Regions from separate parts of the Isoptericola sp. NPDC056573 genome, predicted to be linked through region 2. Evidence: predicted binding sites of a transcription regulator. Region 2 holds the regulator's gene; the other holds the start of a gene.
The links. Region 2 encodes HspR, which represses chaperone genes until heat shock. Its sites were predicted from a motif close to AAGTTGAGTCNNNNNGACTCAACTT; they were not measured.

Region 1: clpB (ATP-dependent chaperone ClpB) is a predicted target of HspR. The motif match lies at 2,143-2,167, and genes of this name have one in related genera.

What each region holds. Positions count from the first base shown of each region.
Region 1 covers NZ_JBHTUY010000009.1:208,716-212,114, reverse strand. The annotation lists gene clpB (ATP-dependent chaperone ClpB) at 1-2,082, opposite strand, end outside; gene ACFQ8E_RS16705 (LppM family (lipo)protein) at 2,230-3,300, shown strand; gene ACFQ8E_RS16700 (alpha/beta hydrolase) at 3,293-3,399, shown strand, end outside.
Region 2 covers NZ_JBHTUY010000008.1:146,436-149,834, reverse strand. The annotation lists gene ACFQ8E_RS15265 (DnaJ C-terminal domain-containing protein) at 53-1,063, shown strand; gene ACFQ8E_RS15260 (heat shock protein transcriptional repressor HspR) at 1,119-1,556, shown strand; gene ACFQ8E_RS15255 (DUF1540 domain-containing protein) at 1,723-2,031, shown strand; gene ACFQ8E_RS15250 (hypothetical protein) at 2,069-2,875, opposite strand; gene ACFQ8E_RS15245 (sigma-70 family RNA polymerase sigma factor) at 3,058-3,399, shown strand, end outside.

The DNA of each region.
Region 1 (3,399 bases), on a different contig from region 2:
GGGGTGCGCCTTCTCCACCTCGTCCAGCAGGACGACGGAGTAGGGGCGCCGCCGCACGGCCTCGGTGAGCTGGCCGCCCTCCTCGTAGCCGACGTACCCCGGAGGGGCGCCGACCAGCCGCGACACGGAGTGCTTCTCCGAGTACTCGGACATGTCGATGCGCACCATGGCGCGCTCGTCGTCGAACAGGAAGTCCGCGAGCGACTTGGCGAGCTCCGTCTTGCCGACGCCGGTCGGGCCGAGGAAGAGGAACGACCCGGTCGGACGGTCGGGGTCGGCCACGCCGGCCCGCGAGCGCCGCACGGCGTCGGACACCGCGCGGACGGCGGCCGTCTGGCCGATGAGCCGCTCGCCGATGACGTCCTCCATGTGCAGGAGCTTCTCGGACTCGCCCTGCAGCAGGCGCCCGGCGGGGATGCCCGTCCAGGCGGAAACGACCTCGGCGATCTCGTCGGAGCCCACCTTGTCGGCGATCATCGGCGCCTCGTGAGCCTGGGCCTCGTCCGCCTCCTGGGACGCCTCGGCCCGCTCGGCCTCCGCGAGCTCGCGCTCGACCTGCGGGATCTCCCCGTACAGGAGGCGGGCGGCGGACTCGAGGTCGCCCTCGCGCTGCAGCCGGTCGGACTCGGTGCGCAGCTCGTCGATGCGGGCGCGCAGGTCGCCGACGCGGTTGTGGCCGGCCTTCTCCGACTCCCACCGCGCGGTGAGCGCGGCGAGCTGCTCGCGGGTGTCCGCGAGGTCGGCGCGCAGGCGCTCCAGGCGCTCGGTGGAGGCGGCGTCGTCGGACTCCTTGAGCACGACCTCCTCCATCTCGAGGCGCGTGACGGCGCGCTGCAGCTCGTCGATCTCGACGGGCGAGGAGTCCATCTCCATGCGCAGCCGCGACGCCGCCTCGTCGACGAGGTCGATCGCCTTGTCGGGGAGCTGCCGGCCGGTGATGTACCGGTCGGACAGCGCGGCCGCGGCGACGAGCGCGGAGTCCGCGATCGTCACCTTGTGGTGCGCCTCGTACCGCTCCTTGAGCCCGCGCAGGATCGCGACGGTGTCCTCCACGGACGGCTCGCCGACGAACACCTGCTGGAACCGGCGCTCGAGGGCCGGGTCCTTCTCGATGTGCTCGCGGTACTCGTCGAGGGTCGTGGCCCCGACCAGGCGCAGCTCGCCGCGGGCGAGCATGGGCTTGAGCATGTTGCCCGCATCCATGGCGCCCTCGCCGCCGGCGCCCGCGCCGACGACGGTGTGCAGCTCGTCGATGAAGGTGACGACCTCGCCGTCCGACGCGGTGATCTCCTCGAGCACGGCCTTGAGGCGCTCCTCGAACTCACCCCGGTACTTGGCGCCCGCGACCATGCCCGCCAGGTCGAGCGCGACGAGGCGCTTGCCCTGCAGGGACGTCGGGACGTCGCCCGCGACGATGCGCTGCGCCAGGCCCTCGACGACGGCCGTCTTGCCGACGCCGGGCTCGCCGATGAGGACGGGGTTGTTCTTGGTGCGGCGGCTGAGCACCTGCACGACGCGCCGAATCTCGGAGTCGCGGCCGATGACCGGGTCGAGCTTGCCGTCGCGGGCGCGCTGCGTGAGGTCGCTGGCGTACTGCTCCAGCGCCTTGTACGTGCCCTCGGGGTTGGGGCTGGTGACGCGGGACGAGCCGCGGACGGCGGGCAGCGCCGCGCGCAGGGCGTCGGCGGTCGCGCCCGCCTCGGTCAGCGCCTGGGCGGCGGCGGACTGCCCGGCGGCGAGCGCGATGAGCAGGTGCTCGGTCGAGACGTACTCGTCGCCGAGCGCCTCGGCCTCCTTGCCCGCGTTCTCCAGCACGGCGCTCATCGCGCGCGACGGCGCGGGCTGCGCGACGGCGGAGCCGCTCGCCTGCGGCAGGGCGACGAGGGCCGCGCGGGCGCGCTGGCCGATCTGCTGGGCGTTCGCGCCGACGGCGTCGAGCAGGCCGACGGCGACGCCGCCGCTCTGCTGGAGCAGCGCCTGGAGCAGGTGCACCGGCTCGAGCTGGGGGTTGCCCGCGGCCGACGCCGACTGGACGGCGTCGCCGAGCGCCTGCTGCGACATGGTCGTGAGCTTGATGTCCATGGGACCTCCGGGATGACGTGCGGTGATACGGGTCAGACTCCTGTCGGGGGAACGCCGCCAAAGTTGAGTCTATTCCGCTCAACTTTGAGCGCAAGGCGCCCGGGGTGCCGGGTGGCTCCCCGGCGGCCGCTGCGGGATGCTGGGCCGGTGACCACTCCAGCCCGCGGCCCCGTGCGCCGCCTCCGCACCGCGATCGCGGCGGCCCTGGCCGCCGTCGGCCTCCTCGCCCTCGCCGGGTGCATGAAGGTCGACATGGACATGACGCTGTCGGAGGACGACACCGTCTCCGGCTCGATCGTCATGGCCGTCTCGAACAGCCTCGCCGAGACCATGGGGATGGAGCCCGGCGAGCTGTGGAAGCAGGCCGGCGGCGAGCTCTCCCAGAACCTGCCCGAGGGCACGTCCCAGGAGCCGTACTCCGACGACGAGTACACCGGGACCAGGTACACCTTCACCGACGCCCCGATCAGCCAGATCTCCGGCGAGGGCGGCGAGGACCTCACCATCACCCGCGACGGCGACACCTACGTCGTGGACGGCACGATGGACCTCTCCGAGGGCGCCGACCAGCTGGAGTCGCTGCCGCAGAACGTGCAGGACGCCTTCGACGTCCGCCTCGCCGTCACGTTCCCCGGGCCGGTCAGCGACGCCACGGGCACCGTCGACGGCAACACCGTCACCTGGACGCCGAAGGTCGGCGAGAACACCGAGATCCACGCGGTCGGCTCGGCCACCGCCGGCAGCAGCTTCCCGTGGTGGATCGTCGGCCTCGTCGTCGGGCTGGTCGTCATCGGCCTCGTCGTGTGGTTCGTCGTGCGGAACAACCGCCGTCCCGCTACGTCGACGGTCACGGGCACCGCGACGGGCGACGCCGCGTTCGCCGCGCAGGCCGCCCCCGGGGCCGTGCCGGCCGCCGGCCCGACGCCGGAGGAGCAGGTCTTCGGCACGCCCGCGGCCCCGCCCGCCGAGCCGACCACCGGCCCGGTCGCCGAGCCGCTCGAGCCGGAGGCCGCGCCCGAGACCGCCCCGCCCGCCGGCCCCACGACCGGCCCCGTCGCCGAGCCGCTGGAGCCCGGCCGCCCGGGCGAGGAGGACACGGTCCGGCAGGAGCCCGCCGGCGGCGCCACCGAGCCCGACGTCGAGCCCGACGTCACGGGCACGCCCGAGGACCGCCCCGGCGACGAGGACCGTCCGTCCGGTCCCGCGCAGGGTGCCTGAGGCGCCGGCCGCGCCGCTCCCCGGACCCGGGGCGTGGCGCGAGGACGTCCTCGGCCCGGAGTTCCGGGCGCGCACGCTGCCGCTGCCCGGTGGCGCGGA
Region 2 (3,399 bases):
CTCTCACGACGGGCGGGTCGATCTCGCGGACAATGACAGGAAGGAGGGCGTCGTGACAGGTCAGGACTGGATCGAGAAGGACTTCTACTCCGCTCTCGGCGTCCCCAAGGACGCGGACGACGCGGCCATCAAGAAGGCGTACCGCAAGCTCGCGCGCCAGTACCACCCGGACCAGAACCCGGGAGACGCGTCGGCGGAGGCGAAGTTCAAGGAGATCGGCGAGGCGTACGCCGTGCTGTCCGACTCCGAGCAGCGCCAGCAGTACGACGCCGTGCGCGCCATGGCCGGAGGCGGTGCCCGCTTCGCGGCGGGCCCGGGCGGCGGTGGCGGCAACGGGTTCGAGGACGTCTTCGGCTCGATGTTCGGCGGCGGCGCCGGCCCGAACGTGCGCTACCAGCAGTACCCCCAGGGCGGCGCGGGCGGCGGAGGCTTCGAGGACATCCTCAGCTCCATGCTCGGCGGCCAGGGCGGCTTCCGCAGCGGCGGCCGGCAGCGCGCCGGCTTCACGACGCCGCAGAAGGGCCCGGACGTCGCGGCCGAGACCACGCTGCCGTTCCGCACGGCGGTGGAGGGCGCCACCGTCGAGTTCACGGTGGACGGCCGCAAGGTGAAGACCAAGATCCCCGCCGGCGTGAACGACGGCCGCAAGCTGCGCATCCGCGGCAAGGGGCGTCCCGGCTCGGGCGGCGGCGACGCCGGCGACCTCGTGGTCACCGTGCACGTCGCGCCGCACCCCGTCTTCACGCTCGACGGCACGAACCTGCGCATGACGGTCCCCGTGACCTTCGCGGAGGCCGCGCTGGGCACGACGGTCGAGGTGCCGACGCTCGACGGGCACACCGTGCGGCTCAAGGTGCCGGCGGGCACGCCCACCGGGCGGGTGCTGCGGGTCAAGGGCCGCGGCGTGAGGACCACGAAGACGCAGGGCGACCTGCTGGTCACGGTCCAGGTGGCCGTGCCGCAGAAGCTCAGCAAGAAGGCGAAGGAGGCGCTCGAGGCGTTCGCCGCCGAGAGCGACCACGAGGACGTGCGGGCGGGGCTCGCGCAGCGCGCGGCGGAGTGACGCCGCGGCGAGGTGCGGGCTGACCGGCCGGAGGCACCGAGCGAGGGAGGTAGCGATGGTCACCGAGGACGCGCCGGTGCTGACCGTGTCGCAGGCGGCCCGGCTCGCCGGCATGCACCCGCAGACGCTCCGGCAGTACGACCGCCTCGGGCTGGTCACGCCGCGCCGGACCCCCGGGCGCGGCCGCCGCTACTCCCAGCGCGACGTGGCACGCCTGCTCGAGGTGCAGCGGCTCGCGCAGGTGGAGGGCATCAACCTCGCCGGGATCCGACGGATCCTCGACCTGCAGGAGCACGTCGCCCAGCTCGAGGGCCGGCTCGCGGCGCTCGCGATGCAGCCCGGCGGCCGGGTGTTCACGGCGGGCTCGACGGGCGACGTCGTCGTCGTGCGCCGCGGCCAGCGCGTGCGCCGCGCGGAGCGGTCCGACCTCCGGGCCGACATCGAGGCCGAGGAGGGCGCGCTGGTGCTGTGGCGCCCGCACCGCCGCGGCTGACGTCTTTTCGCAACGCAATTCTTCGCTAATTCATGGTGCAATAGGTAAGGTATTCCTTATTCGATACGCCGTGAATTCGATCCCGCATTCGCTGTGCATTTCCGTGCGAGAGGAATATCGTGGTCGAAGGCGGCGAGAGCCGGCGTCGAGCGGCGAGGAGCGCACCATGAGCACGCTGATGGAGATGCCCGAGGTCACCGAGTGCACCGTCGAGGGCTGCGGCTACAACCACGACCACGGCTGCCACGCCGGGGCGGTGACGATCGCGGGGCACAGCGGCGACGCGGCGTGCGCCACCTTCATCCCGCTGAGCGCGAAGGGCGGCCTCGAGAAGGTCGTCGCCCACGTGGGCGCGTGCCAGCGCGGCGACTGCGTCCACAACACCGACCTCGAGTGCGCGGCGTCGGCCATCCGCGTCGGCCCCGGCCCGGACGACGAGAGCCACGCCGACTGCCTCACGTACGCCCAGCACTGACGCGGCACCTGACCGGGGCCGTGCCGGGCCGGTACGGCTAGCGGGCCAGCTGCGTCAGCAGCTCGACGGCGGCGGCGTGCGACGTCGGGAGGCGCTCCACCCACACCCGGGTGGGGCGCCTCAGCGCGTCTCCGAGGCCCATGAGCGCGGCGTTGCGCTCCACCACCCCGCGGGTGGCCTTGGCCAGGTCGGGCACCCCCGTGTCGCGCCGCGCGAGCACGACGAACACGCCGTCGGTGAGGGCGGCCATCGGGTGGCCCTCGCCGTAGACCTGCTCGAGGGCGCGGCCGACGGTCGCGGAGCGTGCGGCGCGGTCCCACGGGGCGAGCCCGTCGACGGCGACGTCGACGACGACGAGGCAGTGCGTGTCCGGCACGTCCTGGTCGGCGCCGACGGCGGCGCCGTAGGTCTCCCGCAGCCGCTCGGCCAGGTACTCGCGGGTGGGGAGCCCGGAGCTGGGGTCGCGCAGGGCGCCGAGCGCCGGCTCGGCGTCGCGGCCGCGCACCCACCCGACGGCGACGGCGCGGACCGCGTCGGGGTCGGCCGGGTGATGGGCGGAGCGGTACAGGCACTCGAGGTCGTCCAGCGTCTCGCCCAGGCCGACGCCGGCCCGTCCGCGCGCGGCGCCGAGCCGGTGGGCGGCGGCGTGGGGGGAGCGGCCGTCGTCGAAGGCCTCGACGAGGGCGTCCACGGCGGGGTGGTACCAGTCGTCCGGACGCAGCCATACCTCGGCGAGGCTTGTCGCGCGCCAGCGGTCGATCACGTCCGAGACGTGCTCGGGCGCGTCGGGGGGCCCGCTCGTGGACCGGTTCATGATGAAGGGACCGCCATGGGCAGCCATCATGACGCAGTTGTGGCGGACTTTCATCGGTAGGTGCCCCGGGATAGCCCTCTCCGCTGCCTGAGGCACGGAATCCCGCGGATCTCGCCCCAAAGTTCACCCCGCGAGCAGGTGCTCCCGGCGCGTAAAGTACGGGGGTCTGCGTGTGGCCTTCGCGCAGCATCGGGTGCAGAGCGAGGTCGGCCATGACGGACGTCTACGTGGGGTCGGACGACTCGGCGCGCAGTGACGCCGAGCTGATCCTCGACGTGCGCGGTGGGGACCTCGAGGCGTTCGGGGCCCTCTACACCCGGCACCTCCCGGCGGCGCGGGCCGTGGCCCGGCAGTACGTCCGGTCGGCGGCCGACGCGGACGACCTGGTCTCCGAGGCGTTCCACCGCGTGCTCGACGTGCTCCAGCACGGCGGCGGCCCGGACGCGACGTTCCGGGCCTACCTGCTCACCGTGGTGCGGCGCCTCGCCGCCGACCTCGCGCGGGGCGTGAAGCGCACCCGCCCGACGTCCGACGACGGCACGTTCGAGGCCGCG